3 regions of the Nocardia cyriacigeorgica GUH-2 genome follow, and region 2 is predicted to be linked to each of the others. Evidence: riboswitches for the same ligand, from Rfam matches in the RefSeq annotation. Region 2 holds a riboswitch; each other region holds the start of a gene.

Region 1 (10,505 bases), 690 kb from region 2:
ACAATCGACACGGTGAGCGACGCGAAGGAACCGACCGCACCGGACACCGGCCTGCGGGTGCCCGACGACCTGAGCGGGATCACCGCCGAGCAGTACCGGTCCTCGATGCGGCACTATCCGTCGGGGGTGACGGTGGTGACGTTGAGTTCGCCGGCGGGCCCGGTCGGGTTCACCGCGACCTCGTTCGCCTCGCTGTCGCTGGAGCCGCCGCTGGTGTCGTTCAATATCGCGCACACCTCGTCGAGCCTGGCGGCGATGAGCGAGGCGGAGTCGGTGGTGATCCACTTCCTCGGCGAACACCAGCGGCATATCGCGCAGCGGTTCGCGCGCAGCGCCGAGGAACGGTTCACCGACCGATCGCTGTGGACCACGCTCGACACCGGCGAGCCGGTCCTGCACGGCACCCCGATCTGGCTGCGCACCACCGTCGAACAGCGCATTCCCATCGGCGACCACACCTTCATCGTCGGCCGGGTGACCCGGGTGCACGACGCCACCGAGGAGAAGCCGGCGGCCGCGCCGCTGCTGTATCACAACGGGCGCTACCACCGGCCTACTCCGCTGGATGAGGACTAAGGCTCAGCCGATCTCGCAGGGCGCCGCGCCGACGGTGTCGGCACCGGTGAATGCCCGGGTTTCCGGAGCGGGATTCCACAGCCCGTCGGTGCAGGCGTAGTCCCACCGCGGCCCGTCGTGCACGAGCGCGGCGATCGCCGAAACCAGCCGGTCCACGTCCGCCGAGCAGGTCCCCAGCCCGATGCTCGCGCGCAGCGCACCGTCGAGCCCGAGCCGCGCGAGCAGTGGATGCGCGCAGAATCGACCGTCACGCACCCCGATCCCGTGTTCGGCCGACAGATACGCCGCCACCTGTCCGGGAGCGAAACCGTCCAGCGTGAACGCGACGATCCCGACGACGTCGGGGCTGTCGGACCACAGCCGCAACAGCCGCACACCCGCAATCGCGCTCAGCCCGTCGCGCAAGCGGTCGGCCAGCAGCCGCTCGTGCGCGATCACCCGCTCGGCGTCGATCTCCGACAGCGCCTCGCAGGCCGCAGCCAACGCCGCCACACCGAGCACATTCGGCGATCCGGCCTCGTGCCGCTGCGGCGCGGGCGCCCATTCGGTGCCGTCGACGCGCACCTCGCGCACCGCACCACCACCGGCCAGATACGGCGGTGCCGCGTCGAGCCAATCGCGCTTGCCGACGAGCACACCCGCGCCGAACGGCGCGTACAGCTTGTGCCCGGAGAACACCAGATAGTCGATCCCGCACTCGCGCAGGCTGATTCGCCGATGCGGCGCCAGCTGCGCCGCGTCGACCAGGATGCGGGCGCCGCACTGGTGGGCGATCTCGGCCAGCCGGGCCAGCGGCAGCACCTCGCCGGTCACATTGGAGGCGCCGGTAACCGCAAGCAGCGCAGCCGGTTTCGAGCAGAGCTCGGCGACCAGGCGGCGCACGGTCTCCTCGATCGTGTCGGCCGCGCGCACCACGCGCCGGCCATGCCGTTGCCAGGGCAGGAAATTGGCGTGATGTTCGACATCGAGCACCACCGTGTCACCGGGCACGCAGGCGGCGAGCAGGTTGAGCGAATCGGTGGTGTTGCGGGTGAAGACCACCACCTGGTCGTCGGCCGCGTCCAGGAAACGGGCAACCGAACCGCGGGCGGCTTCGTAGCATTCGGTGGAGATCCGCGAGGCATAGCCCGCGCCCCGGTGCACGCTGGCGTAATACGGCAGCAGTCGCTGCACCCGGTCGGTCACCTGGGCCAGTGCGGGTGCGCTCGCGGCGTAGTCGAAATTGGCATAGGTGCAGGTCCCGCCCTGGACGAGGGGTACATGGAGATCGTCTCCGGAGACCCGGGCGAGGGCGGCACAGGTCTGATCGAACACAGCGGTCATCACGTCATCCCATCGGCTGAGGGACTCGCGAAAGGCAAGAGATTCGTCGAGTCCGCGCTTGCCGCGCCCGGTCGGGCGGCGGCCCGGTCGTCACCCGGAGCACCCCACCGCGGAGGAGGGTTGCCGGCCAGCAAGCCGGGGCTTGACGCTGGCACTCATGACCTGTGGCGAGATTGACAGACCGGCCGCGCCGCTGTCAACCCGTCGTGCCCTGCGGGTACCGTTGACTACTGGTCACCGGGGCATTTTCCGTTTGCCCACTGGTAACCCTCGTATGAAACAACCGTCTTCGAGAATTAGTTGGTGAGGCCGTACCGCCGAACAGGGCTACTGCCGGACAGTGCTGAGGAAGGTGGGCCGGACGTGATGCTCCAGCCGCAGATCGACACCGATGGTTCGGTCCCGGAGCTCGATCCGCTGCTACGGTCATCCCTCGCCCCACCTGCGCGAACGCTGGTCGACATCCTCGCAGAGAGCGCCCGCGCCCACCCGGACGCTCCCGCCATCGACGACGGCGACACCGCCCTCACCTACACCGAACTACTGGCCGAGATCGACGCGACCGTCGAACGCCTCGGCGCGGCCGGTGTGCGACGCGGCGACCGGGTCGGCGTGCGGATGCCGTCGGGCACCCGTGAGCTCTACGTCACGATTCTCGCGGTCCTGCACGCGGGCGCGGCTTATGTGCCGGTCGACGCCGACGACCCCGATGAACGCGCCCGCCTGGTGTTCGGCGAGGCCCGCGTCACCGCCATCGTGACGGCCGACGGGATCGCAGCCACCGAACACGCCCGCCCGGCAACCGACGGGCAACCCGGCGGACCGCAGCTCCCCACCCCCGCCGACGACGCCTGGATCATCTTCACCTCCGGTTCCACCGGCACCCCGAAAGGCGTTGCGGTCACCCATCGCAACGCCGCCGCCCTGGTCGACGCCGAGGCCCGGCTGTTCCTCCAGGGCGCCCCGATCGGCCCCGGCGACCGAGTGCTGGCCGGATTGTCGGTCGCCTTCGACGCCTCCTGCGAGGAGATGTGGCTGGCCTGGCGGCACGGCGGCTGCCTGGTGCCGGCGCCGCGCGCGCTGGTGCGCACCGGCGCGGACCTCGGGCCGTGGCTGGTGCGGCACGAGATCACCGTCGTCTCCACGGTGCCCACGCTCGCCGCCACCTGGCCGGCCGAGGCGCTGGAACCGGTGCGGCTGCTCATCTTCGGCGGCGAGGCCGTACCACCGGAACTGGCCGAACGGCTGGCGGGCGACCCGGAATCCGAACGCGAGGTGTGGAACACCTACGGCCCCACCGAAACCACGGTCGTCGCCTGCGCGGCGCTGCTGGACGGGAACTGGCCGGTGCGCATCGGCCTGCCGCTGGACGGCTGGGATCTGGCCGTGGTCGATGCCGCCGGAAATCCGGTGGGCGAGGGCGAATCCGGCGAACTGGTGATCGGCGGCGTCGGCCTGGCCCGCTACCTCGATCCGGCCAAGGACGCCGAAAAGTACGCACCGCTGGCAGCACTCGGCTGGGAACGCGCCTATCGCAGTGGCGATCTGGTGCGCAACGACCGGGCCGGACTGGTCTTCATCGGCCGTGCCGACGATCAGGTCAAGGTGGGCGGGCGCCGCATCGAACTCGGCGAACTCGACAATGCCCTGCAACACCTGCCTGGGGTGAGCGGTGCGGCCGCCGCCGTGCGCACCACCGCTGCGGGCAATCAGATCCTGGTCGGCTACCTCACCGGCACCCCGCCCGACTACGACCTCAAGGCCGCCCGCGCGCAGCTCGCCGAACAGCTGCCCGCGCCGCTGGTCCCCCGCCTGGTGGTGGTGCCCGGACTGCCCACCCGGACCTCCGGCAAGGTCGACCGCGACGCCCTGCCCTGGCCGCTGGCCGGCAGCGACGAAACCGTCGACCACGGGCTCACCGGTACGGCAGCGTGGGTGGCCGAGCTGTGGAGTTCGATCCTGGGCGCCGAGATCACCGGCGCCGACGCCGATTTCTTCGACCTGGGCGGCGGCTCGCTGTCGGCGGCCCAGCTGGTCACCGCGCTGCGCGAACGGTATCCGCGCATCGCCGTCGCCGACCTGTACGACCACCCCCGCCTGGGCGCGCTGGCCGAACTGCTCGACGAGACCGCGCCCGCGGCCGCCGTCGCCGAACGAACCGTCCGCCCGACGCCGCGGTCCGCGCAATGCGCCCAGGTGCTCGCCACCATCCCGCTGACCACGCTGACCGGCCTGCAATGGCTGACCTGGCTGGCCATCGCGGGCAATCTCGCCGGCTGGGCCGGCGCGCTGCCCTGGCTGCCACAGCTGTCGTGGTGGTGGACGCTGCTGCTGTTCGTCGTCTTCATCACCCCGCTGGGCCGGATGAGCATCTGCGTCGCCGGGGCCCGGCTGCTGTTGCGCGGTGTGGAACCCGGCAGTTATCCGCGCGGCGGTTCGGTGCATCTGCGGTTGTGGGCGGCGGTGCGGTTGTCGGAGGCCAGTGGCGCCGAGAACCTGTCCGGCGCACCGTGGATGGTGCCGTTCGCGCGGGCGCTGGGCGCGAAGATCGGCAAGGGCGTCGACCTGCACACCCTGCCGCCGGTGACGGGCATGCTCGAACTCGGTGACGGATGCAGCGTGGAACCCGAAGTGGACCTGTCCGGCTACTGGATCGACGGCGACGTGGTCCACATCGGGCCCATCGTGATCGGTCGCGGCGCGGTGATCGGCGCCCGCTCGATCCTGCTGCCCGGCACCAAGATCGGCCGCGACGCCGAGATCGCCCCCGGTTCGGCGGTGGCCGGGAAGGTCAAGCCGGATCAGGAATGGGCCGGCTCGCCCGCGGTGAAGGTCGGTAAGGCGCGCCATCGCTGGCCCGCCGACACTCCGAAGCGGGCGGTGCACTGGGTGCTGGCCTTCGCGATCAGCTCGATGGGGCTGGCCGCGATGCCGATCCTCGGCTTGGCGGCCGGTGGCGCCCTGATCGTCTGGTGGGTCCGCGACACCACCACCATCGCCGGTGCGCTCGGCCGCGGGCTGCTGATGCTGCCGGTGGCCACCCTGCTGAGCCTGCTCGTCTACGCGGTGGCCACGGTGCTCGCGGTGCGGGTGCTCAGCCTCGGCCTCACCGAGGGCTACCACCCGGTCCGCAGCCGTGTCGGCTGGCAGGTGTGGGCCACCGAACGCTTGCTCGACGGCGCGCGCAACTTCCTGTTCCCGCTCTACGCCAGCCTGCTCACCCCGATCTGGTTGCGGCTGCTCGGCGCCAAGATCGGCAAGCGGGTGGAGGCGTCGACGGTGCTGCTGCTGCCGAAGTTCACCACCGTCGCCGACGGCGCGTTCCTGGCCGACGACACCATGATCGCCAGTTACGAACTCGGCGGCGGCTGGCTGCGCATCGGCGAGGCGAAGGTCGGCAAACGCGCCTTCCTCGGCAATTCCGGGATGACCGCGCCGGGCCGCCGGGTGCCGAAGAACGGGCTGGTCGCGGTCCTCTCGGCGGCCCCGAGCAAGGCCAAGGCGGGCTCGTCGTGGCTGGGCAGCCCGCCCGTGCGGCTGCGCCGCGCCGCCGAGAACGCCGATACCGAGCGCACTTTCGATCCGCCGCTGCGGCTGCGGGTCTTCCGTGGCGTGGTGGAGACCTGCCGGTTACTGCCGGTGCTGGTGACCTTCGCGATCGGGCTCGGCGTGCTGTTCACCCTGGCCTGGCTGGCGCAGACCATCGGCTATCCGGGCGCCGCACTGCTGTCCGGTGTGGTGCTGATGGTCGCCGGCGCGCTGGCCTGTGCGAGCGCGATCACCGCCAAATGGCTGCTGATCGGCCGGATCGGCGCGGAGGAGCATCCGCTGTGGAGTTCGTTCGTCTGGCGCAACGAGGTCTCCGACAGCTTCGTCGAAACGGTTGCCGCACCATGGTTCGCGCGCGCCGCGACGGGTACTCCCGTTCTGAATCTGTGGCTGCGTGGTCTCGGTGCCCGTATCGGTCGCGGTGTGTGGTGCGAGTCCTATTGGCTACCGGAGGCGGATTTGGTGACCCTCGGCGACGGCGCGACGGTGGAACGCGGTTGTGTGGTGCAGACCCATCTGTTCCACGATCGGATCATGTCCATGGACACCGTCACCCTGGAGCCGGGCGCCACCCTCGGCCCGCACTGCGTCGCGCTGCCCGCCGCCACCATCGGCGCGGGCGCCACCATCGGACCGGCCTCGCTGGTGATGCGCGGTGACACCGTGCCGCCGTCGACGCGCTGGTGGGGCAATCCCATCGCGCCCTGGGCCGCGGCCTCCGACCCCGGAGCCGCCGGCCGATGAGCGGCAAGTTCTACGACGCCCCCATCGACGAGTACCTGCCGCAGAACGGAAACCGGGGCTACCGCGTCTCACGGTACGAACTCGACCTCACCTACAAGGTCGCCAGCAACCGGCTCGCCGCCCGCGCCGACATCACCGCCGTCACGACCGAGGTGCGCCCGCGCTTCGCGCTCGACCTATCGCAGACGCTGACCGTGTCGAAGGTGCTGGTCAACGGCGCCAAGGTGGCGAAATACAGCCATCAGCGCGGCAAACTCGTGATCACCCCGCAGCAGCGGATCCCGGCCGGTGGGCTGCTCGCGATCACCGTGCAGTACGCCGGCACCCCGCGCCCGGTGCGCGGCCCGTGGGGTGAGGTGGGCTGGGAGGAACTCACCGACGGCGCGCTGGTCGCCAGCCAGCCCAACGGCGCCGCATCCTGGTTCCCCTGCGACGATCACCCGAGTTCCAAAGCCAGCTACCGCATTTCGATCACCACCGACACGCCCTACTACGCCCTCGCCAACGGCACACTGCTGCGCAAACAGACCAAGGCCAGCCAGACCACCTGGGTCTACGAGCAGTCCGAACCGATGTCGAGTTATCTGGCGACGATCCAGATCGGGCAGTACCGCAAACATCGGATCGCCCCGGCGCGCGGGCCGGTTCCCATGCATGCCCTGGTTCCTGTCCGGCTGCGCGCGAACTTCGACCACGATTTCGCCCGGCAGCCGCAGATGCTCGCGGTGTTCATCGACAAATTCGGACCGTACCCGTTCGAGGCGTACACGGTGGTCGTCACCGATGACGAGCTGGAGATCCCGATCGAGGCGCAGGGCATCTCGATCTTCGGCGCCAACCACTGCGACGGCCGCCGCGGCGCCGAACGCCTCGTCGCCCACGAACTGGCCCATCAGTGGTTCGGCAACAGCCTGACCATCCGGCAGTGGCGCGATATCTGGCTGCACGAGGGCTTCGCCTGCTACGCGGAATGGATCTGGTCCGAGGCCTCCGGCGGGCCGACCGCCGACCAGATGGCCAGGGCCGCGCGGCACAATCTGGCCCGGGAGCCGCAGGACATCGTCGTCGGTGATCCGGGGCCGGCCGGGATGTTCGACGACCGCGTCTACAAACGTGGCGCGCTGTGCCTGCATTCATTGCGGCTCGAGCTCGGCGACAGCGCGTTCTTCGACATGCTGCGCGAATGGACCCGCCGCTATCGCCACTCGTCGGTGACCACCGAGGAGTTCACCGATCTGGCCGGGCACTACAGCCTCTTGCCGTTGCGTGCACTGTGGGACAGCTGGCTGCTGGCCGCGCCGTTGCCGCAGCTGCCGCCGTCGGGTGGGATCTCGACCGGCGCCTGACGGTTGTGGTTCAGAAGACCAGGTAGCGGCTGGCGAGTTCCTCGATCAGCGGGTCGTCCTCGGCGACGCTGTCGAGGGCATCGAGATCGTTCTCCACCGAGATCAGCCGGGGATCGTCCTGCTCGGAGTCGGTGGGTCCGTCCTCGGTGAGCTGACGCAGCAGCTTGGCACGTACCCGCGCCTTGAGTGAGTCGATCATGCGCTGTGTCCTTTCCGGCCGGTGCCCTATTTCCAGCTTGCCCCGTTTCGCCGGGGAGCGGGGGCGTTCGGGCTGCTCAGACCGGCGTCAACCAGCTACCCCACGGCGTATTGCGCAACACCGTGAACACCGCGAGGAAGCCGAAGATCGACCACATGGTGAGGGCATTGATGCCGAAGTGCCGCATCGGCTTCCCGCGCCACGCCCGGATCGCCCAATCGCCGACCCACAGCGCGAACAACACCAGCAGCGGCAACGCGATCAGGTTGCTGTGCAGCGAATCGAGCACCTGCCCGTCGGTGAGGTTGTGTACTGCCCGCATACCACCGCATCCCGGGCAATACACCCCCAGCAACGCGTACACCGGGCAGATCCCCCAGGACCCCTCCACATGCGGATCTCGCAGATGCACCGCCGCGACCGCGACCACCCCGGCCCCTGCCACCGCCGCAGGCAACGCCAACGCCCGCCACCCGGCCTGCGGCGGCTGCTGCGCCATCGGTTCCGACTGCGTGATGTCCACGAATCTCACCGTAGCGGGGCGCGCCGCGATGCCGCCATCGACACCGGCTCACTCCGGCTGGGCGAATCGCAGCCGGCACCGACATCAACGGTCGGTAACGACACGCACACATCAGCAAACAGCAGGCATACTTCGGCCCCATTTCGGGCATTTTCCCGGTAACGGCATTACGCACCGGACCGACACCCGGTGTAGCGGACCGTCGCGGTCAGAGTTTCCGGTAAGCGGCGCTTGCACTTGCAAGCACCCCAGCTTGCATTTACCGTGACGGTAGACACAAAGGAGTGCTCTGATGCTGGTGAAGTCGATGAAGACGCTGGCGCAGGTCCGCCACGGCGCCCTGACCGCCCCCTTTCGCGCCGGACTGCGGTCGCGCACGTTCGAGACGGCGTCGCTGAACGCGCCCACCGCACCCCACGAGGTCATCCCCGTCACCACTGTCGACGGCGCCCGCTTGCGGGTGCACGCCTACGGTCCCGCCGACGGCGACCCGATCGTGCTGGTGCACGGCTGGAGTTGCAGCATCGAGTACTGGAATCCGCAGATCAACGCCTTTGCCGACACCCACCGGGTGATCAGCTACGACCAGCGCGGTCACGGCGAAAGCCAGGCCGGCACGCTGTTCCCCAGCGCCGACACCATGGCCGACGATCTCGCCGCCGTTCTCGACGCCACGCTGCGTCCCGGTCAGCGCGCGGTGCTGGTCGGCCACAGCATGGGCGGCATCACCCTGCAGGCCTGGGCCGCCCGCCATCCCGACCAGGTCGCTCGCCGCGCGCGGGCCGCCGTGCTGGTGAACACCACCTCCGGCAATATCCGCTACGACACCGACCTGCTGCCGCTGCTGAACAAGCCGCTGACCGTCGCCGAGCGCCCCATCACCGTCTTCGGCGCGGGCGTACGAATGCCGATCGTCTTCGCGGAGACGCTGCTCACCGCACCGGTCCCGTTCCCCGGCGGATGGGCGGCCCGCGCCGTGCTCAAGGCGCGGATCATGTCGCCCACCGCCACCGCCGACCAGGTGGACTTCGCGCTCGGCATCGTCCGGTCCTGCCGTCCGCTGGCCCGCGGCCGCCACGCCGCCGCGCTCGCCGACCTCGAACTCGGCGACGCCGCAACCAAACTCACCGTCCCGACCACGGTCATCGCGGGCAGCCACGATCATCTGCTGCCCGAACGCATGTCCCGCATCATCGCCGACCATCTCGACCGTGCCGGCCACCTCGCCGACTACCACGTCTGGCCCACCGGGCACCTCACCAATATCGAAGCGGCCGACCGGTTCAACGCGGAACTGGCTCGGGTCATCCGCCGCACCGGCCTGCGCGCGGCAGCCGCGGGCTGAGCGGAGGTTCACCGAGATCCGGTCAACGGTGCCCGGTCTCGGTGAGCTCTGGTCTCACGCGCGGTTCAGCAGCAGTTCGGATCGAGCACCACGCACAGCGCCGCCAGCGCATCGCGGCGGGCCTGATGGAACACGCTCATCCCGCGCCGACCCGAGCTGACCAACCCGGCCTTGCGCAGCTGGCCGAGGTGATGACTGACGGTCGATTCGGCCAGCCCGAGCGTGCGGGCCAGCGCGCCGGTACTCTCCGCGCCGTCGTCGGTCGTCAGCAGCAGTGACATCAGTTTGACCCGCGCCGGGTCCGCGAGCGCCTTCAGTCGCAGCGCCACTTCCAGCGCGGCCGCATCGTCGACAGGCCCGGCGGCCACCGGCGCACAGCACACCGGCGCCGACATATCCACCAGAGGCAAAGTTTTCGGCACGAACCCACCCTACGCCGGGTATTGACATATGTCGAAAAGGTGAGCAGGCTGATGCGTGTCAGCTCTTCGATATATGTCTCACAGGTGGAGGTTCAGCCATGTCCCGCATCCAACTCGCCCTCAACGTCGACGACCTCGAGGCCTCGGTGCAGTTCTATTCGACCCTGTTCGGCACCGAACCGGCCAAGCGCAAGCCCGGCTACGCCAACTTCGCGGTCGCCGAACCCCCGTTGAAGCTCGTCCTCATCGAAAATCCAGGCCACGGCGGTTCGGTCAACCATCTCGGCGTCGAGGTGCAGTCCACCGACACCGTCCACACCGAAATCACCCGCCTCGCCGAGGCCGGCCTGTTCACCGAGGAAGAAATGAACACCACCTGCTGCTTCGCCACCCAGGACAAGGTCTGGGTCACCGCCCCCGACCAGGAGCGCTGGGAGGTGTACACCGTCCTCGCCGACAGCGAAACCTTCGGCAAGGC
Region 2 (10,505 bases):
CGGCTCGTCCTCACGCTCCGACGACGACACCGGTTCCTCGTCACGAACCGACGACGAAAACCGCTCGCGGACACCCAATTCCCGCTCGCGCGACTCCGAATCCCGCACGGATTCCAGCGATTCCGACCCCACCGCCGGTTCCAGCTCCGGCCTCCCGTCGTACGCGGACTGGATCGCCGAGGTCCAGACGGTGGTCGATCAGGCCCGCACCGCACTGGCGCAACGCCTGCCCGGCGCCACCCGCCCCGCCATCGTGCTCGATATCGACAACACGTCGCTGGAAACCCAGTACCACCCGGGCATCATCATCCCGGCCATCGATCCGATGCTGCGGCTGGCGACCTGGGCGAAGGGCCAGGGCGCGGCGATCATCTTCGTGACCGGCCGCCCCGAGCTGGTGAACGGCTACACCCAGCACAACCTGACCAGCGTCGGCTACCCGGTCGACGGCCTCTACGGCAGCCCGCTCACCACGCTCTCGGCCGGTTCGACGGGCCTCGAGCAGTACAAGACCGGCGCCCGCATCGACATCGAATCCGACGGGTACACGATCGTCGCGAATATCGGCAACAGCGCGTCGGATCTCGCGGGCGGGCACGCCGAGCTGACGTTCAAACTCCCGGACTACAACGGCGCCCTCAGCTGAGGCAGACCGCGGCTCGCTAGACAGCAGAACGCCGCCCACCCTGTTCGGTGGGCGGCGTTCGCACGTCACTGCCGCTAAGCCAGCAGCCCCTTGGCCACGTGGGTCACCTGAATCTCATTGCTGCCCGCATAGATCATCAGCGACTTGGCATCGCGGGCCAGCTGCTCGACCCGGTATTCGGTCATGTACCCGTTCCCGCCGAACAGCTGCACCGCCTCCATCGCCACCTCGGTGGCCGCCTCGGAGGCGTAGAGCTTCATCGCCGACGCCTCGGCCAGCGTCGGCGGCTTACCGGCCCGGCCGCGTTCTAGCACGCTGAACACCATGTTCTGCACATTGATCCGCGCGACTTCCATCTTGGCCAGCTTGAGCTGCACCAGCTGGAAGCGACCGATCTCCTGGCCCCACAGCTTGCGATTCTTGGCGTAGTCGATGCACAGCCGATGGCATTCGTTGATGATGCCCAGCGCCATGAACGCCACGCCCACGCGTTCGGCCGTGAAGCTCGACCGTGCGCTATCGCGGCCGTCGCCGCCCTTGTGTTCCTCGGTCTCGCCCAGCAGCCGGTCCCGGCCCACCCGCACGTTGTCGAAGAACAGCTCACCGGTGGGCGAGGAGTGCAGGCCCATCTTCTTGAACGGTTTGCCCTGGGTGAGGCCCTCCATGCCCTTGTCGAGCACGAAGGTCAGCACCTTGCGGTCGCGCTTGTCGACGCCGGCGTCACCCTCGTCGAGCTTGGCGTAGACGATCATCACGTCGGCGTAGGGACCGTTGGTGATGAAGGTTTTCTGGCCGTTGAGGATGTAGTCCTCGCCGTCGCGCTTGACGTAGGTCTTCATGCCGCCGAAGGCGTCGGAACCGGAATCCGGCTCGGTGATCGCCCACGACGCCACCTTCTTCAAGGTGACGATGTCGGCCAGCCAGCGCTCCTTCTGCGCCAGCGTGCCGCGCGACATGATGGTGGTGGCGCCGAGCCCGATGCTGACGCCCAGCGCCGTCACCAGACCCATGCACACCCCGGACAGCTCCCCGATCAGCACCGCCATCAGCGATTCCTGGCCGGCGAACGGGCTCGAACCGACCGCGGACTTCTTCTCCGGCAGCTCCTCCCCCGCCGCCAGCGCTTCCTCCCGTTTGCGCTGTTTGGCCAGCATCTTGGCCACCGCCTCGGCGCCCATCGCTTCGATGCCGAAGTCGGCGAACAACTTCCGCAGGATCGGATACGGCGGCATCTCACCGCTGTCGAGGGCGTCGAGGTGCGGGCGGACTTCCTTGTCGATGAAGGTCCGCACCGCCTCGCGGATCATCTCGTCGGTCTCGGACCATTCGAACATCGTTGTTCTCCTGTGCTCGGTGCTGCGCTCAAGGCAGGCGGGCGGCGATATCGTCGATCAGCCACGGCCCGTCGGCCTCGATGGTCTTCACGTCATGCCAGCCTGCCAGCTCCGAGATGGCGCCGCCCTGGACTGCGAAAACCTTGCCGGTGAGCGGGCACTTCTCCGAGGCCAGGTAGGCCACCAGCGGGGAGATGTTGGCCGGGCTGAACGCGTCGAACTCGCCTTCTTCGACCTCGGCGGCGAAGATCGCGCCCATGCCGGGGGTGGCGAGGGTGAGCCGGGTACGGGCCATCGGCGCGATGGCATTGACGCGCACGCCGTAGCGCTCGAGTTCGTCGGCGGCGACCAGGGTGAGCGCCGCGATGCCTGCCTTGGCGGCACCGTAGTTGGCCTGGCCGGGGTTGGGGATGGTGACGCCGGAGGCCGAGGCGGTGTTGATCACCGCGGCGTTGGGCTGGTTACCGTCCTTGCTCTGCTGCTTCCAGTGCGCGGCGGCGTGATGCAGGACGGCGGCGTGGCCCTTGAGGTGCACCGCGATGACGGCGTCCCACTGGGATTCCTCCAGGCCCGCGATGAAGCCGTCGCGCAGGATGCCCGCATTGTTGACGACGATGTCGAGCTTGCCGAATTCGGTGATGGCCTGATCGACCAGCTGCTTGGCACCGTCCCAGGTGGCGACGTTGGCGGTATTGGCCACCGCGCGCCCGCCGGCGGCCACGATCTCGTCGACCACCTCCTGGGCGGGGCCGGCGTCGGATCCCTCGCCGGCATTGCTGCCGCCGAGATCGTTGACGACCACCGCGGCACCTTCGGCGGCGAACAGCAGCGCGTGTTCGCGGCCGATCCCCCGGCCCGCGCCGGTGATGACGGCGACCCGTCCTTCGAGTGCACCCATGTGTCGAAACTCCTTCACAGCTCAGGGAAAACGCCGTGGCGGCAGCCGGTCCGGTCCGCCGCCACGGCGTGGGAATCAGTCGGTGACGACGGCGAGTCCGTCGGTGAGTACCAGGTCCGCACCGCGCGCGGTCCGGAAGGCGTAGGTGGTGGCGCCGTCCTCGGCACCGACCCGCCAGATCTGGGTCTCCAGATCGTCGCCGGGGAACACCATCTTGGAAAACCGCACCGCGAACCGCTTCAGCCGATGCACATCCGAACCGGCGACGGCGGTGAGCACACCCCACGACGACATCGCCATGGTGCACAACCCGTGCGCGATGATGCCGGGCAGGCCGGCGTCCTTGGCGACCTGCTCGTCGAGGTGCAGCGGGACCGGATCACCGGACGCGGGCGCGTACCGGTAGGTCTGGTCGTCGTCCACATGGTGGGCGACCGTCGCCAGCGGCGGCTGCTCGGCCAGCGCCGGATCGAACTTGTGCGCCGGCGCCTGCTCGCCGACCTTGGTGCCGACATCGATATTGCGGAAGAACGCGGTCAGGTACTGCTCGTTGACCAGTTCCCCGTCCTCGGTGCGGCATTCGATGAGAATGGTGATCGTGGTCCCGTTCTCGCGGCCCTCGTAGCCGATGGCCTTGGCCCGCGAGACCAGCTTGTCGCCGGGACGGATGGGGCGGTGGAAGTGGAAGTCCTGCTCCCCGTGCACCACCCGGCCGAAGATGTCCATCGGCACCACGTCGATCACCGGCATCATCATGGCCTCGAAGACCGGGACGATGCCGAAGACCGGCGAGGCCACCTCGCCCGCCAGATGCGCCGGGATCGGGTCGTTGGTCGCGGCCGCGTATTCGGCGATGCGCTCCGCGGTGACCTCGAAACGCTCCTCGTCGCTCCAGACGTTCAGGCCCGAATCGTCGAATTCGACGCTGGTGCCCGCTGTTCCGGTCGTCATGCGCGCGTCCGCGTTCAGGCCGACGCCAGCGCGTCGAGCTGCTCGAGGGTCTTGTCCAGCTGCTTGGCGCCGTCCTTCTCGACCGCCTTGCCGAGCGCGCCCTTGATCAGCGCACCCTCGAAATCACCGTCGACGGAGAACTTGCTGCCTGCACCTTCCGGCTGGATCTCGAAGGAGAAGCGCACCTTCACCCCGGCCATGCCGGTGCCGCTGAGCACCAGCTTGTTGGGGGCGTCGACGCTCTCGACCACCCATTCGATCTTGTTGGCCATGCCGAGCATGAAGATCTTGGCGACCAGTTTGGCGCCCGCGGTCAGGGTGGCGGGCGGCTCCTCCATCCAGCGCTCGTGGATGGTGAACCACTTGTCCCAGGTGGAGGTGTCGGAGACAACGGCCCAGACGGCGTCCGGGGCGGCGTTGAGGTTCTTGGTGGCGTCGATATGACCCATGGTCGTGCTCCTCGTCGAGTACGGTTCCGCGGTGTCGCGGCGGAATTCGGGTGGTCGGATCAGCGCACGGCGCGCTGGTAGGCGGTGACGACGGCGGCGCCGCCGAGACCGATGTTGTGCTGCAAGGCGGCGGTGACGCCCTCGACCTGACGCTTGTCGGCGGTGCCGCGCAGCTGCCAGGTGAGCTCCGAACACTGCGCCAGGCCGGTCGCGCCCAGCGGGTGGCCCTTGGAGATCAGGCCGCCGGACGGGTTGACGACCCACTTGCCGCCATAGGTGGTCTGGTCGGCGTCGAGCAGCTTGGCCGCCTCGCCCTCACCGCACAGGCCCAGCGCCTCGTAGAGCAGCAGCTCATTGGCGGAGAAGCAGTCGTGCAGCTCGATGACCTGGAAGTCCTCCGGGCCGAGGCCGGCCTGGTCGTAGACCTGGCGGGCGGCCTGCACGTTCATGTCGTAGCCGATGATGTTCTTGGCGGTGCCGTCGAAGGTGGAGGCGAAGTCGGTGGTCATGGCCTGCCCGACGATCTCCACGGCCTGTCCGGCCAGATCGTGCGAGTCCACGAACGCCTCGCTGGCCAGGATCACCGCGCCGGAGCCGTCGGAGGTGGGCGAGCACTGGAGCTTGGTGAGCGGGTCGTAGATCATCCGCGCGCCGAGGATGTCGTCCATCGTGTACTCGTCCTGGAACTGCGAGTACGGATTGTTCACCGAGTGCTTGTGGTTCTTGTAGCCGATCTTGGCGAAATGCTCCGGCGTGGTGCCGTACTGCTTCATATGTTCGCGACCGGCCGCGCCGAACATCCACGGCGCCACCGGGAACAGCACCTCGGAGATCTCGGCCAGCGCCAGAATGTGCTTGCCCATGGGCTGCTCGCGGTCGTCCCAGGTGGATTCCAGCGAGCCCGGCTTCATCCGCTCGAAACCGAGCGCCAGCGTGCACTCGGCCAAGCCGCCCCGAATCGCCTGCGCCGCAAGGTAGAGCGCGGTGGAACCGGTGGAGCAGTTGTTGTTGACATTGACCACCGGGATACCGGTCATGCCCAGCTCGTAGACCGCGCGCTGGCCGGAGGTCGACTCACCGTAGACGTAGCCGACGTAGGCCTGTTCCACTTCGCGGTAGTCGATTCCGGCATCGGCGAGGGCCTTGGTGCCCGACTCGCGCGCCATATCCGGGTAGTCCCAGTCGCTGCCGTCTTCGTTCTTGCGCCGGCCGGGCTTTTCGAACTTCGTCATCCCGACACCGACGACGTAGACCTTGTTCGCCATCGAACTCCTCAGCTTGTGCGACTCCGAAGTTCTCGTAAGCCGCTCACAGGTAACCGCGCCAGCCGCGCGGTTCAGCCACAAACAAACATACAAGCGTGTATGTAAGGCCGCAAGGGATGCGCGCAGATCTATCCAGGGAAGGCAGATCGCCACCGGTAGAGCGCAGGGTGCGAACATTCCCATCAACTTGCCGCACGATGGCCGGCCGCGCTCACCGGGCCGTTGACATGCCGGTGCGGAGGAATGCGCGGGACGCAGCTCGCGGCGGCGGCACTCGAGTTCAACTCCGAAGACAGGCCACCGAGGACACGGCAGGCGGGACCCAGCCGGAACTCATCGGCCGGCGGCGGACGCGAGCACTGCGGCGACTCGGTTACCCCGCTGAACCGGGCGCCGAGCCGATCGGCTGCACGAGGCGCTACTCCGGGGAAACCGCCGGTGTGAGGGCCGCCGCCGCGATCGTGCGCAGATGTGCGCAGGCGCGACCCCAGCGCCGGCGCGCCCGGTCGGGATCGGGGTCGATGAAGTTCGAGATCAGGATGCCGCGCAGGGCGTCCATCGCGGTATAGACGAAATCGCGGGCGTCCTTGCGCCGCACCTCATCCGGGACGAATCGCGCCACCGCGAGCAGGACCGCGTTGTTGACGAACGGCTCTACCTTCTCCATCGCAGCCGCCAGCACCGGATCGGTGCGCCCGGCCACCCACAGCTCGACGGTGGCGATGAACAGCGGACCCTGGTGCAGCTCCCAGAGGAATTCCAGGGCGGCGTCGACCGGATCGTCGACGTTCTCCACCCGGCCCATATCGCGCATGGCGGTCTCGGCCCGGCGCTGCGCGAGGTGACTGATGGCCGCCACCACCAGGTCGTTCTTGGACCCGAAGTGGTGCACCTGCGCACCACGGGTGACGCCGGCGCGTTCGGCGACCCGCGGCGTCGTCGTCCCCGCGTAGCCGTACTCGACCAGGCAGTCGATGGTGGCGTCGAGCAGCCGCACCCGCATCTCACTACTGCGCTGCTCCTGAGTGCGGCGCGCGGGCTTGGAGAGTGCGGTTCTGGCCATTCGGCAGATTCTACCTTTACATGCAGGTCGGTATGTTCAAGAGGCGGCCACGAGATGCGGTTCGCGCCGCCGCCGTGCTCAGCCCCGGAACACACTCATCGAGAATCCGGATGCGCTGCTGCCGGATACACGTCGGGCACCCCGCATGATGTGCGGGGTGCCCGTTTGTCCAGCATGACCCTTGTCCGCCGGCCGCGGCGCCTCGGTGGGGCGGCACACGGCCGGCAGTGGTCGTGGCCGAGCGGATCGGCTCAGCGGAGGGCGCGCGCCAGGTTGGCGTCCAGCGCCGCCAGGAATTCCTCGGTGGTCAGGTAGCCCTGGTCACCGCCGACGAGCAGCGCGAGGTCCTTGGTCATCTGACCACCCTCGACGGTCTTGATGACCACGTCTTCGAGGGTCTGCGCGAAACCGATCACCTCGGGGGTGTTGTCCAGCTTGCCGCGGTGCTCGAGGCCGCGGGTCCAGGCGAAAATCGACGCGATCGGGTTGGTCGAGGTCGGCTTGCCCTGCTGGTGCTGGCGGTAGTGCCGGGTGACGGTGCCGTGCGCGGCCTCGGCCTCACAGGTCTGGCCGTCCGGGGTCAGCAGCACCGAGGTCATCAGGCCCAGCGAACCGAAGCCCTGCGCCACCGTGTCGGACTGCACGTCGCCGTCGTAGTTCTTGCAGGCCCAGACGTAGCCACCCTCCCACTTCATCGAGGAGGCCACCATGTCGTCGATGAGGCGGTGCTCGTAGGTCAGGCCCGCCGCGTCGAACTGGCTCTTGAACTCGGCGTCGAAGATCTCCTGGAAGGTGTCCTTGAACATGCCGTCGTAGGCCTTCAGGATGGTGTTCTTCGTCGACATGTAGACCGGGTAGTTCTGCTGCAGCCCGTAGTTGAACGACGCGCGCGCGAAATCCTCGATCGACTTCTTGAAGTTGTACATACCCATGACGACGCCGCCGTCCTCGGGCATCTTCACGACCTCGTGCACGATCGGCTCGCTGCCGTCGTCGGGGGTGAAGGTCAGGGTGACGGTGCCGCCCTGGAACACCTTGAAGTCGGTGGCGCGGTACTGGTCACCGAAGGCGTGACGGCCGATGATGATCGGCTTGGTCCAGCCGGGCACCAGGCGCGGAACGTTGGAGATGATGATCGGCGCGCGGAAGATCGTGCCGCCGAGAATGTTGCGGATGGTGCCGTTGGGCGACCGCCACATCTTCTTGAGACCGAATTCCTCGACCCGGGCCTCGTCGGGGGTGATGGTGGCACACTTCACGCCGACGCCGTGCTTCTTGATGGCGTTGGCGGCGTCGACCGTGACCTGGTCGTCGGTCTTGTCGCGGTACTCGATGCCGAGGTCGTAATACTCGAGGTTCACATCGAGGTACGGGTGGATCAGCTTGTCCTTGATGAACTGCCAGATGATCCGGGTCATCTCGTCGCCGTCGAGTTCTACGACGGTGCCTTCAACCTTGATCTTGGACATGGATCTTCGTGTCCTCCTAGGATGGTGCCCTCATTGCACGGCCAGGCGAACACGCTTGTGAGCGGACCCCAGCTGTTCAACAGACAACGTATACGCCTCGTGTTGTCCGCGAGACGTCTGGTGCAAACAAGACAAGCGTACTGCTGGTGGCTATCTCACCGCGCGGGTAGGGCAGGGTGTGAGGCGGATTACGGTCCGCCACCGATTCCGCCGCAGGTCACCCCCTTCCGATCCCGGACATGGGAAGGCGGGGTTCGGGTCGCGCGGGCCCGCCGGTTACGATGTCGGTCAGGTCATGAGAGCCAGTGCAAAGCCCCGGCTAGCTGGACGGCAACCCTCCTGCAGCGGTGGGGTGCTCCGGGTGAGGACCGGGCTTCCGAGAGCCGGAAGCAAGCGCGCACGTAGGAGGTCACCGAGATGTGTTGTTGTCGTTTGTCGCTTGCGCACAGATAACCCCGTAATCCCGGCGAACACCTTCTGGAGCCTTCCTTGACCGACACCACCACGCCCGATCCCACCGCTTCCTGGTCGTTCGAGACCAAGCAGATCCACGCGGGTCAGGTCCCCGACGCCGGCACCGGTGCCCGTGCACTGCCGATCTATCAGACGACCTCTTACGCGTTCCGCGATACCGATCATGCGGCGGCGTTGTTCGGGTTGGCCGAGCCCGGCAATATCTACACCCGGATCATGAACCCCACCCAGGACGCGGTGGAGCAGCGCATCGCCGCCCTCGAGGGCGGTGTCGCGGCGCTGCTGGTGGCGTCGGGGCAGGCCGCGGAGACCTTCGCGATTCTCAACCTGGCCGGTGCGGGCGATCACATCGTGTCCAGCCCGCACCTGTACGGCGGCACCTACAACCTGTTCCGCTACAGCCTGCCCAAGCTCGGCATCGAGGTGTCGTTCGTGGACGACCCCGACGATCTGGAGCAGTGGAAGGCCGCCGTGCGGCCCAACACCAAGGCCTTCTTCGGCGAGACCATCGCCAACCCGAGCAGCGTGGTCTTCGACATCCCCGGCATCGCCGCGGTCGCGCACGCGGCCGGGGTGCCGTTGATCGTGGACAACACCGTCGCCACCCCCTACCTCATCCAGCCCCTCGCGCACGGTGCCGACATCGTGGTGCACTCGGCCACCAAATACCTCGGCGGCCACGGCGCCGCGGTCGCCGGGGTGATCGTCGACGGCGGCACCTTCGACTGGACCACCACCGACACCAACGGTCAGTCCCGCTTCCCCGGGTTCACCACCCCGGATCCCAGCTATCACGGCGCGGTCTTCGCCGACCTCGGCGCCCCCGCCTACGCGTTGAAAGCCCGCGTCCAACTCCTGCGCGACCTCGGCTCGGCCATCTCACCGTTCAACGCCTTCCTCATCGCCCAAGGCATCGAAACCCTGAGCCTGCGCATCGAACGCCACGTCACCAACGCGGTCGCTGTCGCCCAGTTCCTCACCGAACAGCCGCAGGTGGAATCGGTCGCCTACGCCGGACTACCCTCCTCACCCTGGTACGAACGCGGCCGCCAACTCGCCCCCAAAGGCGTCGGGGCGATCGTGTCGTTCGAACTGGCCGGAGGGGTCGACGCCGGCAAGAAATTCGTCGACGCGCTGACCCTGCACTCCCACGTCGCCAACATCGGCGACGTGCGGTCGCTGGTCATCCACCCCGCCTCCACCACCCACTCCCAACTCACCCCCGAACAACAACTCGCCGCAGGCGTCACCCCCGGACTCGTCCGCCTCGCCGTCGGCATCGAAGGAATCGACGACATCCTCACCGACCTGCGGGCCGGACTGACGGCGGCGGCGACGTGACCGTGAGCGCCGACCACAGCAGCCCCCGCCTGACGGCGGCCGAGTTGCCGCCGCCGGACGGGCGCCTCGGCATCATCGCCGTCGGGGATATCGCGCTGGAGAACGGCGCGACCGTCCCCGACGTGCACCTGGCCGTGCAGCGCTGGGGTGAGTTGTCGCCCGGCCTGGACAACGTGGTGCTGGTGGAGCACGCCCTCACCGGCGATTCCCACGTGGTCGGCGGGCCCGACGAGATCCACCCGCAGCCCGGCTGGTGGGAGGGCATGGTCGGGCCCGGCGCGCCGCTGGACACCGACGAGTGGTGCATCGTGGCGACGAACGTGCTCGGCGGCTGTAAGGGCAGCACCGGGCCGTCCTCGCCGGCGCCGGACGGCAAGCCGTGGGGTTCACGGTTCCCGGAGATCTCCATCCGTGACCAGGTGACCGCCGAGGCCGCGCTGTTGGACCGGCTCGGCGTCGAGCGGCTGGCCGCCGTGGTCGGCGGGTCGATGGGCGGCATGCGGGTGCTGGAGTGGATGATCGGCGCGCCCGAGCGGGTCGCGTCGGCGCTGGTGCTCGCGGTGGGCGCCCGCGCGACCGCCGATCAGATCGGCACCCAGACCACTCAGATCGCGG
Region 3 (10,505 bases), 1.5 Mb from region 2:
CGCGGGCGAAGTCCTCGAGATGGTCGGAGGTGCGCGGGTCGAGCACCTCGGCGTCGGCGATATCGACGCCCAGTTCGGCGGCGCGGGCCCGGATGGTGGTCTCGTCGCCGAGGATGATCAGATCGGCGATCTTGCGCTGGAGCACCCGGCCGGCCGCACGCAGGATCCGGTCGTCGTCGCCCTCGGGCAGCACGATGCGTTTGCGGTCGGCCCTGGCCCGCTCGATGAGCTGGTACTCGAACATCTGCGGGGTGACCACCGTCGAACGCGGAACCTCCAGCCTGCGCAGGAACTCGCCGGCGTCGACGTGTTCTTCCATCAGCGCCAGCGCGGTATCGACCTTGCGCGGATTATCGGCCGACATGCGACCACGAGTACGGTGCGCGGCGCCCGCGGTGTCGTAGGTACCGAGGTTGGTGGTGAGGATCGGCAACCTCGGCTTCAGCCCCGTCATCAGCCGGGCGATGGCCGGATGCGGCAGCAGTCCGCCGTTCATGATGATGCCCGACAGCGACGGAAAGCCCTCTGCCTCATGCGCGTTCACCACGCTGAGCAGCACGTCGGACCGGTCGCCCGGCGCGATGACGACCTCGCCGTCTTCGAGCCGTTCCAGGATGTGCTCGGCCGTCATCCCGCCGACCATGATCTTCATCGCCTCGCGATGCAGCAGCTCCGGGTCGCCGCTGTACATTTCGCCGTCGATGGCGGCGCACAACTCGGCCATCGTCGGCGCGATCAGCAGCGGCACCTCCGGCAACGTCCACGACGGCACATCGAAACCGGACAGCGCCGCACACACCTCATCGAGCTGATCGGGAGCGCAGCGATTGGCGATGATCGCGACCAGCTGCGCATGCTCGGCCGACAGCTCCGACGAACACAGCTCGGCCAACTGCTTGACTTCGTCGGGCGTGCGCTCGGAGCCGCGCACCACCAGCAGCACCGGCGCGCCGAGGTTCACCGCGATCCTGGCGTTGTAGCGCAGCTCGCTGGGGCTGGCCACATCGGTGTAGTCGCTGCCGACCACCACCACCGCATCGCAGGCCTTGGCGACCTCGTGGAACCGCATCACGATCTCGCTGATCGCGGCGTCCGGATCGGCGTGCACCTGCTCGTAGGTGACGCCGATGGCCTGCGCGTAATCGATGTCGGCGGTGCTGTGCTCGAGCAGCAGCTCCAGGATGTAATCGGGCTCGTCGGTGGAGCGGGTGATCGGCCGGAACACCCCGACCCGCGCGGTGGTCGCGCACAGCATCTGCAAGACGCCGAGCGCCACCGTGCTCTTGCCGGTGTCGCCTTCCGGTGACGCGATGTACACGGTGGACGGAGCTAGGTCGGCCATATCGCAGAGCTTAGTGAACCGGTGGCAATCGGACCGGGCGACGGCGAGCATCGTGCCGTATCCAACACCCGCGACGCGGCCGAGCGGCGGAAGCTACCGCGGCGCGCGGATATAGTCCCCGGAATGGCCGAGCCGTTTCCGAATACCCAATGGGGTTCCCGCGACAATCTGCTCTCGCGACTCGCGCATCCGATCGCCGCGAGCAAGCCCGGTTCGTGGCTGATCCGCACCCTGACCCCCGCCGACCGCGCGGTGCTGCGCCGCACCAACGGCAAACGCACCCTGCTCGGGCCGATCGGCGCGCCGGTCATCCTGCTCACCACCACCGGGCGCAAATCCGGGCAGCCGCGCACCCAGCCGCTGCTGTACGTGCACGATGGCGACACCCTTTACGTGGTTGGCAGCAATTTCGGCCAGGCGCACCATCCGGCGTGGACGTCGAACCTGCTGGCGAACCCGGCCGCGACCGTCGTCATCGCGGGCGAGACCATCCCGGTCACCGCGACGCCGGTCCCGGACGAGGCCAAGGACGCCATCTACGAGCGGTTCATCGAGATCACGCCCGCCTACGGGGCCTACCGCGAACGCACCACCCGCGATCTGCGCATCTTCGCCCTCACCCGCGCCTGATTCGCGCCCTTCGGCGACGCCCGGCCACCGGGCAATCGGCGACCGACATACGCGAGCACTCGATCGACCGTGCCGAGATCTGAGCTCGCCGTCAGTGGGTGGGTTCGAGCGGCGTCGGCCGGAGACCTGTCGCCGCGATACCGGGAGATCGTGGCCCAGCCCCAGCGCCGCCTGCGTACAAGGCGCCGCCGGTGGGCTGGGCCGTCACGCTCAGCCCAGCGCGCGCAACCGCGGCGCCAGATCGCGCTGGAACAGGTCCAGGAACCGTCGCTGGTCGTGCCCCGGCGCGTGGAAGACCAGGTGGTTGAGGCCCGCGTCCAGGTACGGCTTGATCTGGGCGACGGCGTCGTCGGGGTCGCTGGCGACGATCCAGCGCTTGGCGATCTGCTCGATCGGCAGCGCGTCGGCGGCGGCTTCCATCTCGATCGGGTCGGTGATGGAGTGCTTCTGCTCGGCGGTCAGCGACAGCGGCGCCCAGAACCGGGTGTTCTCCAGCGCCAGTTCCGGATCGGTGTCGTAGGAGATCTTGATCTCGATCATCCGGTCGATATCGGCGACCTCGCGGCCCACCTTGGCCGCACCCTCGGCGACGGCGGGCATCAGCTTCTCGGTGTAGAGGTCCATGCCCTTGCCGGAGGTGCAGATGAAGCCGTCACCGGCGCGGCCGGCGTACCTGGCCACCAGCGGTCCGCCTGCGGCGATGTAGACGGGGATGCCGCCCTTGGGCACGTCGTAGATCGACGCGCCGACGGTGCGGTAGTACTGGCCGTCGAAATCGGTGCGTTCACCGGTCCACAGCGCGCGCATGAGGTCGACGGATTCGCGCAGCCGTGCGAAACGCTCCTTGAACTCCGGCCATTCGCCGGTGTACCCGGTGGCGATCTCGTTGAGCGCCTCGCCGGTGCCGACGCCGAGCATCACCCGGTTCGGATACAGACAGCCCATGGTGGCGAACGCCTGCGCGATCACCGCCGGGTTGTAGCGGTAGGTCGGGGTGAGCACCGAGGTGCCGAGCAGGATGCGCTCGGTACGTTCACCGGCCGCGGCCATCCAGGCCAGCGAGAACGGCGCGTGGCCGCCCTTGTGCCGCCACGGCTGGAAGTGGTCGCTGACCGTCGCGCTGTCGAGGCCGTGCTCCTCGGCCAGCACCGCCAGTTCCACCAGTTCCCTTGGCCCGAACTGTTCGGCCGACGCCTTGTACCCGAGTTTGAGATCCGCCACCTGCGCCACTCCTGTCGCTTCGTGCGGGGTCACCGCACATTCGTCACTTCGACCATAACCATCAGCGTGGCGTGTCGCCCAGAGCGGCCCATACGGCGGCGATAGCGGACAATTGGCCGGGTGACCTCCGCAGACGATCGGATCCTTTCCTACCTGACCGATATGGACGGTGTGCTCGTGCACGAGGATCATCTGATCCCCGGCGCCGACGAATTCCTCGCCGAGCTGCGGGCCAAGGAGATCCCGTTCCTGGTCCTCACCAACAACTCCATCCGCACGCCCCGCGATCTGCAGGCCCGGCTGCGCCACAGCGGTCTCGATATCCCGGAGTCGGCGATCTGGACCTCCGCGCTGGCCACGGCCACCTTCCTCAACGATCAACGCCCCGAGGGCACCGCGTATGTGGTCGGCGAATCCGGGCTCACCACGGCGCTGCACGAGATCGGCTACGTGCTCACCGACAGTGACCCGGACTACGTGGTGCTCGGCGAGACCCGCACCTACTCGTTCGAGGCGATCACCACCGCGATCCGGCTGGTCGAGCGCGGCGCGCGGTTCATCGCCACCAACCCCGACGCCACCGGCCCGTCCCGCGACGGCGTGCTGCCCGCGACCGGTTCGGTCGCCGCCCTGATCACCCGCGCGACCGGACGGGAACCGTACTACGTCGGCAAACCCAACCCGCTGATGATGCGCTCGGCGCTGCGTCGCATCGGCGCGCATTCGCGGACCAGTGTCATGATCGGCGACCGCATGGATACCGACGTGATCTCCGGAATGGAGGCGGGCATGCGCACCGTGCTGGTGACCTCGGGCATCTCCACCCGCGCCTCCGTCGAGCAGTACCCCTACCGCCCAACCCTCGTGGTGGATTCGGTCGCCGATCTCATCGGCCGTACCGAGACGCCGTTCGCGGACTGATTGGGGCGGGCCGGCGAAACTGGCACGTGTTACGTTTCGCAGAACGAAGGATCGTGCGAAGGGTGCCGACGGGATGATCAGTTTCTTCACCAGCGAAGCGGACCTGCTCGTCCCGGCGAAACTCGCGGTCAGCCGCTGGTCGCCGAACCAAATCGGGGGCACTGCGGTCTGCGGGGCGCTGGGCCGTCAGCTGGAGACACATTGCCCGGCGGGGTTCGTCCCGGCACGGATGACGGCCGACCTGTTCCGCCCGGTGCTGAACGAGCCGCTCGCGGTGCACAGCGAGGTGGTGCGCGAGGGTAAGCGGATCCTCGTGGCCGACGCTCACATCGTCCAAAACGACGAGGTCCGCGCCCGTGCGACCGCGGTGTTCCTGACCACCGGCTCCGAGCCGCCGGGCCAGGTGTGGAGCCAGAATCTCGAACTGCCGGTGCCGCAGCGGCGGCTCTCGCCCGAGGGTGAGCGCGGCATGTTCAAAAGCGGCGACCGGGAGTGGTCGCAGGACATCGCTGCGAACCAGAACGCCGACCGCAAGATTTCCTGGCACAGCCTGCCGCCGCTGGTGGCGGGCGAGGAGCTCACGCCGTTCCAGCGTGCTGCCATCCTCGGCGACTCCGCCAACCACGTCTGCCACTGGGGTTCCGACGGCCAGGGCTACATCAACGCCGATATGACCCTCACCCTCGCCCGCCTGCCGATCGGCCACGAACTCGGCCTGCGCGCCGACAACACCCTTGCCGCGGCGGGCATTTCGATCGGCACCGCCACCCTCTTCGACCGCACCGGCCCGCTCGGCACCTGCGTCGTCACCGCTCTCGCCAATGCCCACCGGCAGATCGATTTCACCGCGCCACGTCGCTGAGGTCGTCGCATAACGGCCGACGAAAGCCTGAGCGCGAGCAGATGCGGGCCGGCTGCGGCGAGTGCCCTTGTGCGCCTGGCCGAATCGGCAATCATCTCGGCAGCCGGAGAATCGGCCGTGGCTACCCGGCGAACCGCTCGCAGCGATATCCCAGTCGAGCGGCAGCGGTGATCACGCCGGCCCGGCCTCAATCACCCGGCGAGCCGATCGCATCTAGCGCTTCGCTGAGCCGAGTCAGGGCGGCGACCGTCGGCGCAAAGTCCGCGCCCAATTCATCGGCCAGGCGCTGCGCCATCGCGGCGTGGCCGGGGTTGATGCGGGAGTTGGCGGTGCGGCCGGCTTCGGTGATGGCGACGAGTTTGGCGCGGCGGTGGGCCGGGTTCGGGCGGTATTCGGCCAGCCCGCGGTCCACGAGCAGATCGGCGATGCGCTGCACGCTCTGGCGGGTGATGCCCATGGCGCGGGCGATCCCCGCGACCGGCAGCGGTTCGTGCAGCACGGCACCGAGCACCTGCCACCAGGCGGCGGTCAGCCCGGCCGGTTCGGCCAATTCCTCGGCGATGGCGAGGAATTGGCCATTGAGCCGGAACGTGGTGATCGCGGCGGTGCTGAACAGAACCTGCTCGGCCCGCGCGGCGGCAGCTTCTGCGGCCTCGGCACTCACGAGGCCGCCGCCCTGGCCTCATACTCTGCCAGCACCGGGAACGCCGACGGGTCGCTCTTGGCGAACAGCCGGTACCAGGCATCGAGGACGTGCGACTCGTACAGGTCGAGCTTGGCGAAGATCTCGCGAGCGAACTCCCACGGCGCGGTGGGGCCCGCGGTGATCAGATCGCCATCGGTCACCGCGGCGGCTTCGACATAGTTGTCCGCGCCGGCGTATCCGCTGGCGGCGAGGTACTCCGCGGCGCCGCTGGTGTGCTCGCGATCATCGAGCAGCCCCTCTTTGGCGAGGCCGAAGGTGGCGCCGCAGATGGCAGCGACGGGAACCCCTGCATCGAGGAATTTCCGTGCGGCATAGGCGAATCCGCTCAGTCCACCGCGATCCCACAGTTCCGAACCCGGCAGGATCAGCAGCACGCTGTCGGCGGCGTCGAGTTCGGCCAGCGCCAGATCCGGCACGATGCGCATCCCGCCCATGGTGGTCACGGGCTCGCTCGTCGGCGCGACGGTGCGGACCTGAAAGCTGCCGGGTTCACGCTGCAAGCCCACGTTGTGGTTGATCTGCGCGATCGCCGCACCCACTTCCCAGTCGGCGAGCAGATCGTAAACGGCTACGTGCACTGTCTTCGTGGTCATGACAGTATGCTGTCATATTTGACAGCATACTGTCAATGGTGCGGGCATGAAAAAGGCCGGCACCACCACCGGGCACCGGCCTTTCCGCAGCTGAGACTCAGCTCAGCGCATGCTCCAGATCGCCGAGCAGATCCTCCACATCCTCGAGCCCCACCGAGATACGCACGACCCCATCGGTGAGCCCGATGGTTGCGCGACCCTCCGGACCCATCGCGCGATGCGTGGTGGTGGCCGGATGGGTGATGAGGGTCTTGGCATCGCCGAGGTTGTTGGACAGGTCCACGATGCGCAGCCGATTCAGCACCTCGAAGGCGCGCTTCTTCGCCTCGTGCTCGGGCGCCTTCAACTCGAAGGTCACCACCGTGCCGCCGCCGCTCATCTGGCTCGCGGCCAGATCGTATTGCGGATGCGATTCCAGGAACGGGTATTTCACCCAGCTGACGGCGTCGTTGCCCTCCAGGAACCGCGCGATCCGCAACGCGGATTCGGTCGAATGCTTCACCCGCAGCGGCATCGTCTCCAGGCCCTTGAGCAAGGTCCACGCATTGAACGGACTCAACGCGGGCCCGGTATGGCGCATCAGATTCTTGACCGGACCACCGATGTATTCCTCGGAACCGAGGATCGCACCGCCGAGCACCCGGCCCTGTCCGTCGATGTGCTTGGTCCCCGAGTACACCACCACATCGGCGCCGAGTTCGAAGCCGCGTTGCAGCAGCGGCGTCGCGAAGACGTTGTCCAGCACCACTTTCGCGCCCGCGGCATGCGCCATCTCGCTCACCCGGCGCACATCGACCAGGGTCTGCATCGGGTTGGCCGGGGTCTCGAAGAACACCGCGGTGGTGGGCACCGACAGCGCCTGCTCCCACTGATCGAGATCCTCGCCGTCGACGAACACCGTTTCCACACCCCAGCGCGGCAGGATCTCGTTGCACACCACGAAACACGAACCGAACAGGCTGCGCGCGGCCACCAGCCGATCACCCGCGCCGAGCAGCGCACCGAGCGCGGTGAAGACCGCAGCCATACCGCTGGCGGTGGCGAAACACGCCTCGGCGCCGTCGATCAGCCGCATCCGCTCCTCGAACGTGGCGACCGTCGGGTTGCCGTAGCGGGAGTAGACGAAATGCTCGACGTCGCCGGTGAAGGCCGCCTCGGCCGCCTCGGCGCTCTCGTAGACGAAACCCGAGGTCAGGTACAGGGCCTCGGAGGTCTCCTCGAACCCCGAACGCCGCAGTCCACCGCGCACACCGAGCGTGGCGGGACCGACCCCCTCCGGCAGCGGCCGGTCGAACGCGCCGCCGGTGATCACGACTGCCGCCAGGGCAGGCCGTCGGCACGCCAGCCGGCGCCACCGCGGTGACCGGACTCGTCGAGCGGGCCCTCGAAACCCTCGCTGACGTTGTAGGACGGCTCGATGCCCGCACTGGTCGCCAGGGCGGCGGCATGCGCCGAACGCTGGCCGGAGCGACACAGGAACACCACGGGGGCATCCGGATCGCGGCCGTCGAGGATGGTGCGCAACTGCTGCGCGAACTCGGGGTTGCGCGCGCCGGTGCCGTCGACCCATTCGATCAGGACGGTCTGCCGGTCGATGGCGCTGGTGTCGGGGATGCCGACGAATTTCCATTCGGCCTCGGTCCGCACGTCCACCAGGACCGCTCGGGGATCGTCGCGCAATATCTCCCACGCCTGTTTCGGGGTGATGTCGCCGGCATAAGTCATGTGTGGCACCTTCCTCGAGAATCCGCACTTGCCGCATCTGGCTTCGATGCGCGCCAGGTCGTCACCCGGAGCACCCCACCGCGGAGGAGGGTTGCCGGCCAGCAAGCCGGGGCTTGACGCTGGCACTCATGACCTGAGATGAGATTGCCTGGCCGGGGGTTGCCGTGTCAAACCCCCGATCAGGGCGTTGCGCTGGGGTTCAGGGGCAGACCAGCCAGGTGTTGTCGACCCGTTTCAGGGTCCAGGTTCCGGTCGCCTCGGCGCCGTCGACCTTGCTGGTGACGGTGGCCGTCGCGCGGTCGCCGTCGACGTTCAGATCCTCTAGTTTCGTGATTTCTACGGCTTTTCCGGTCTCGCCCTCGTCCAGGCGGCCGGCCATCGGCGAGCGTTTCGGATCGAAGTCCGGGCACACCGCTTCCTCCGGCGGCAGCAGCCCATACCGCGAACTCACCTCGCCGAAATCCCGCACCGCGGCGGCCACCCGGTCGGCCTCTGTGACATTTTTCTCAACGGGCGAAACCACCTCGGCGATGACGATTACGGCGAGCACGAGGGCCGCGATCGCCGCGGCGATCATGAACGGCGCCATCGACCGGGTCGAATCGCCCGATTCGCGCTCGTCGGCCGGTTCGCGCCGGGCGTCTGCCGGATCTGGCTGCTGATCGCTCATGAGCTGATGATCCCTGGTCCCCCGAGGCCACCGGAGAGCCCCCCGATAGAATCGGCGGGATCGCGGCCGGTGCCGTGCAGGTGAAATCCAGCCGTGCGTCAAGTTAGCCTAAGCTAAACACCGACGCCCATTAACTGTCTCGACCAATAAGGTGCGCGTAAACGATGACCGAACAGACCGCAGCTGCACGCCCGCTCCGCATCGCGATCGTGGGTGCCGGACCGGCCGGTATCTACGCCGCCGACGCGTTGATGAAGTCGGATGCGGATGTGTCCATCGACCTCTATGAGCGCATGCCCGCGCCGTTCGGCCTGATCCGCTACGGCGTCGCGCCCGACCACCCGCGCATCAAGGGCATCATCACCGCCCTGCACAAGGTGCTCGACAAGCCGCAGGTGCGCCTGCTCGGCAATATCGACTACGGCTCCGACATCACCCTCGACGACCTGCGGGTCTACTACGACGCGGTGATCTTCTCCACCGGCGCCAACGCCGACCGCGCCCTGCCCATCCCCGGCATCGACCTGGACGGCTCCTACGGCGCCGCCGACTTCGTCTCCTGGTACGACGGCCACCCGGACGTGCCGCGCACCTGGCCGCTGGACGCGGAGAAGGTCGCCGTCCTCGGTGTCGGCAACGTCGCGCTCGACATCGCGCGCGTGCTCGCCAAGACCGGCGACGAGCTGCTGCCGACGGAGATCCCGCCGAACGTCTACAAGGGCCTCAAGGAGAACAAGGCCGTCGAGGTGCACGTCTTCGGACGCCGCGGCCCGGCCCAGGCCAAGTTCACCCCGCTGGAGCTGCGCGAACTGGACCACTCGCCGACCATCGAGGTCATCGTCGACCCCGAGGACATCGACTACGACGAGGGCTCCGAGGCCGCGCGCCGCCACTCCAAGCAGGTCGACATGGTCGCCAACACCCTCGAGCAGTGGGCCATCCGCGACCAGGGCGACCGCCCGCACCGGCTGTACCTGCACTTCTTCGAATCGCCCGCCGAGGTGATCGGCGATGAGAACGGCAAGGTCATCGGCCTCAAAACCGAGCGCACCCAGCTCGACGGCACCGGCAACGTCAAGGGCACCGGCGAGTACAAGACCTGGGATGTGCAGGCGGTCTACCGTGCCGTCGGTTACCTGTCGCAGAACATCAGCAACCTGCCGTTCGACGATCAGGCCGGCGTGGTGCCCAACGAGGCCGGTCGCGTGCTGGCCGACGAGGACGCCGACGGCGCCGCCCGGTACATGCCCGCCACCTACGTCACCGGCTGGATCAAGCGCGGCCCGGTCGGCCTCATCGGCCACACCAAGGGCGACGCCAATGAGACCGTGGCCTGCCTGCTCGACGACAGCAAGGACTTCACCCCCGCCGAGCGCCCCGAGCCCGAAGCGGTGATCGAATTCCTCGAGGGCAAGGGCATCCCGTTCACCACCTGGGACGGCTGGTACCGCCTCGACGCCCACGAGCGCGCCCTCGGCGAGCCCGAAGGCCGTGAGCGCGTCAAGGTCGTCGAGCGTGAGGACATGCTGCGCGCCAGCGAGCCGCACAAGGTCTGATCTGACCGCTCCCCCGGATCGGGGAAGCGCGAAATCCGACGCTGAGGCATGCTGTACACGTGTTCGATGCCCATGTCCACATCATCGATCCGCGGTTTCCGCTGATCGAAAATGAGGGCTACCTGCCGGAGCCCTACACCATCGACGATTATCGAAAGCGTATGTCGCGCTTCGACGTCACCGGTGGGGCCGTGGTCAGCGCGTCCTTCCAGGGCAGCGATCAGAGCTATCTGCGGGCGGCGCTTGCCGAGCTCGGTGAGGGCTGGGTGGGCGTCACCC

The links. A riboswitch is a leader RNA that binds a small molecule or an ion and turns the genes downstream of it on or off. The one in region 2 is predicted to bind S-adenosylmethionine.
Region 1: it holds a riboswitch for S-adenosylmethionine, as region 2 does, so the genes downstream of both, NOCYR_RS01985 (aminotransferase class V-fold PLP-dependent enzyme) here and NOCYR_RS04955 (bifunctional o-acetylhomoserine/o-acetylserine sulfhydrylase) in region 2, are expected to answer to the same signal.
Region 3: it holds a riboswitch for S-adenosylmethionine, as region 2 does, so the genes downstream of both, NOCYR_RS25980 (rhodanese-like domain-containing protein) here and NOCYR_RS04955 (bifunctional o-acetylhomoserine/o-acetylserine sulfhydrylase) in region 2, are expected to answer to the same signal.

The regions. Positions count from the first base shown of each region.
Region 1 is NC_016887.1:423,252-433,756, reverse strand. Features, by position in the region: gene NOCYR_RS01990 (flavin reductase family protein) at 13-576, shown strand; gene NOCYR_RS01985 (aminotransferase class V-fold PLP-dependent enzyme) at 580-1,899, opposite strand; SAM riboswitch class IV at 1,949-2,062, opposite strand; gene NOCYR_RS01980 (Pls/PosA family non-ribosomal peptide synthetase) at 2,263-6,192, shown strand; gene NOCYR_RS01975 (M1 family metallopeptidase) at 6,189-7,538, shown strand; gene NOCYR_RS01970 (hypothetical protein) at 7,549-7,737, opposite strand; gene NOCYR_RS01965 (DUF2752 domain-containing protein) at 7,814-8,236, opposite strand; gene NOCYR_RS01960 (alpha/beta fold hydrolase) at 8,553-9,605, shown strand; gene NOCYR_RS01955 (Rv2640c family ArsR-like transcriptional regulator) at 9,671-10,027, opposite strand; gene NOCYR_RS01950 (ArsI/CadI family heavy metal resistance metalloenzyme) at 10,126-10,505, shown strand, end outside.
Region 2 is NC_016887.1:1,111,143-1,121,647, reverse strand. Features, by position in the region: gene NOCYR_RS30270 (HAD family acid phosphatase) at 191-646, shown strand; gene NOCYR_RS04990 (acyl-CoA dehydrogenase family protein) at 721-1,980, opposite strand; gene NOCYR_RS04985 (SDR family oxidoreductase) at 2,009-2,878, opposite strand; gene NOCYR_RS04980 (MaoC/PaaZ C-terminal domain-containing protein) at 2,954-3,829, opposite strand; gene NOCYR_RS04975 (SRPBCC family protein) at 3,844-4,278, opposite strand; gene NOCYR_RS04970 (lipid-transfer protein) at 4,338-5,543, opposite strand; gene NOCYR_RS04965 (TetR/AcrR family transcriptional regulator) at 5,962-6,606, opposite strand; gene NOCYR_RS04960 (NADP-dependent isocitrate dehydrogenase) at 6,858-8,075, opposite strand; SAM riboswitch class IV at 8,367-8,477, shown strand; gene NOCYR_RS04955 (bifunctional o-acetylhomoserine/o-acetylserine sulfhydrylase) at 8,565-9,890, shown strand; gene metX (homoserine O-acetyltransferase MetX) at 9,887-10,505, shown strand, end outside.
Region 3 is NC_016887.1:5,781,993-5,792,497, forward strand. Features, by position in the region: gene pta (phosphate acetyltransferase) at 1-1,342, opposite strand, end outside; gene NOCYR_RS25945 (nitroreductase/quinone reductase family protein) at 1,466-1,972, shown strand; gene fgd (glucose-6-phosphate dehydrogenase (coenzyme-F420)) at 2,183-3,193, opposite strand; gene NOCYR_RS25955 (HAD-IIA family hydrolase) at 3,356-4,114, shown strand; gene NOCYR_RS25960 (acyl-CoA thioesterase domain-containing protein) at 4,188-4,976, shown strand; gene NOCYR_RS25965 (MarR family winged helix-turn-helix transcriptional regulator) at 5,164-5,640, opposite strand; gene NOCYR_RS25970 (DJ-1/PfpI family protein) at 5,637-6,275, opposite strand; gene NOCYR_RS25975 (O-succinylhomoserine sulfhydrylase) at 6,373-7,587, opposite strand; gene NOCYR_RS25980 (rhodanese-like domain-containing protein) at 7,584-8,000, opposite strand; SAM riboswitch class IV at 8,020-8,134, opposite strand; gene NOCYR_RS25985 (hypothetical protein) at 8,200-8,577, opposite strand; gene NOCYR_RS25990 (FAD-dependent oxidoreductase) at 8,835-10,226, shown strand; gene NOCYR_RS25995 (amidohydrolase family protein) at 10,286-10,505, shown strand, end outside.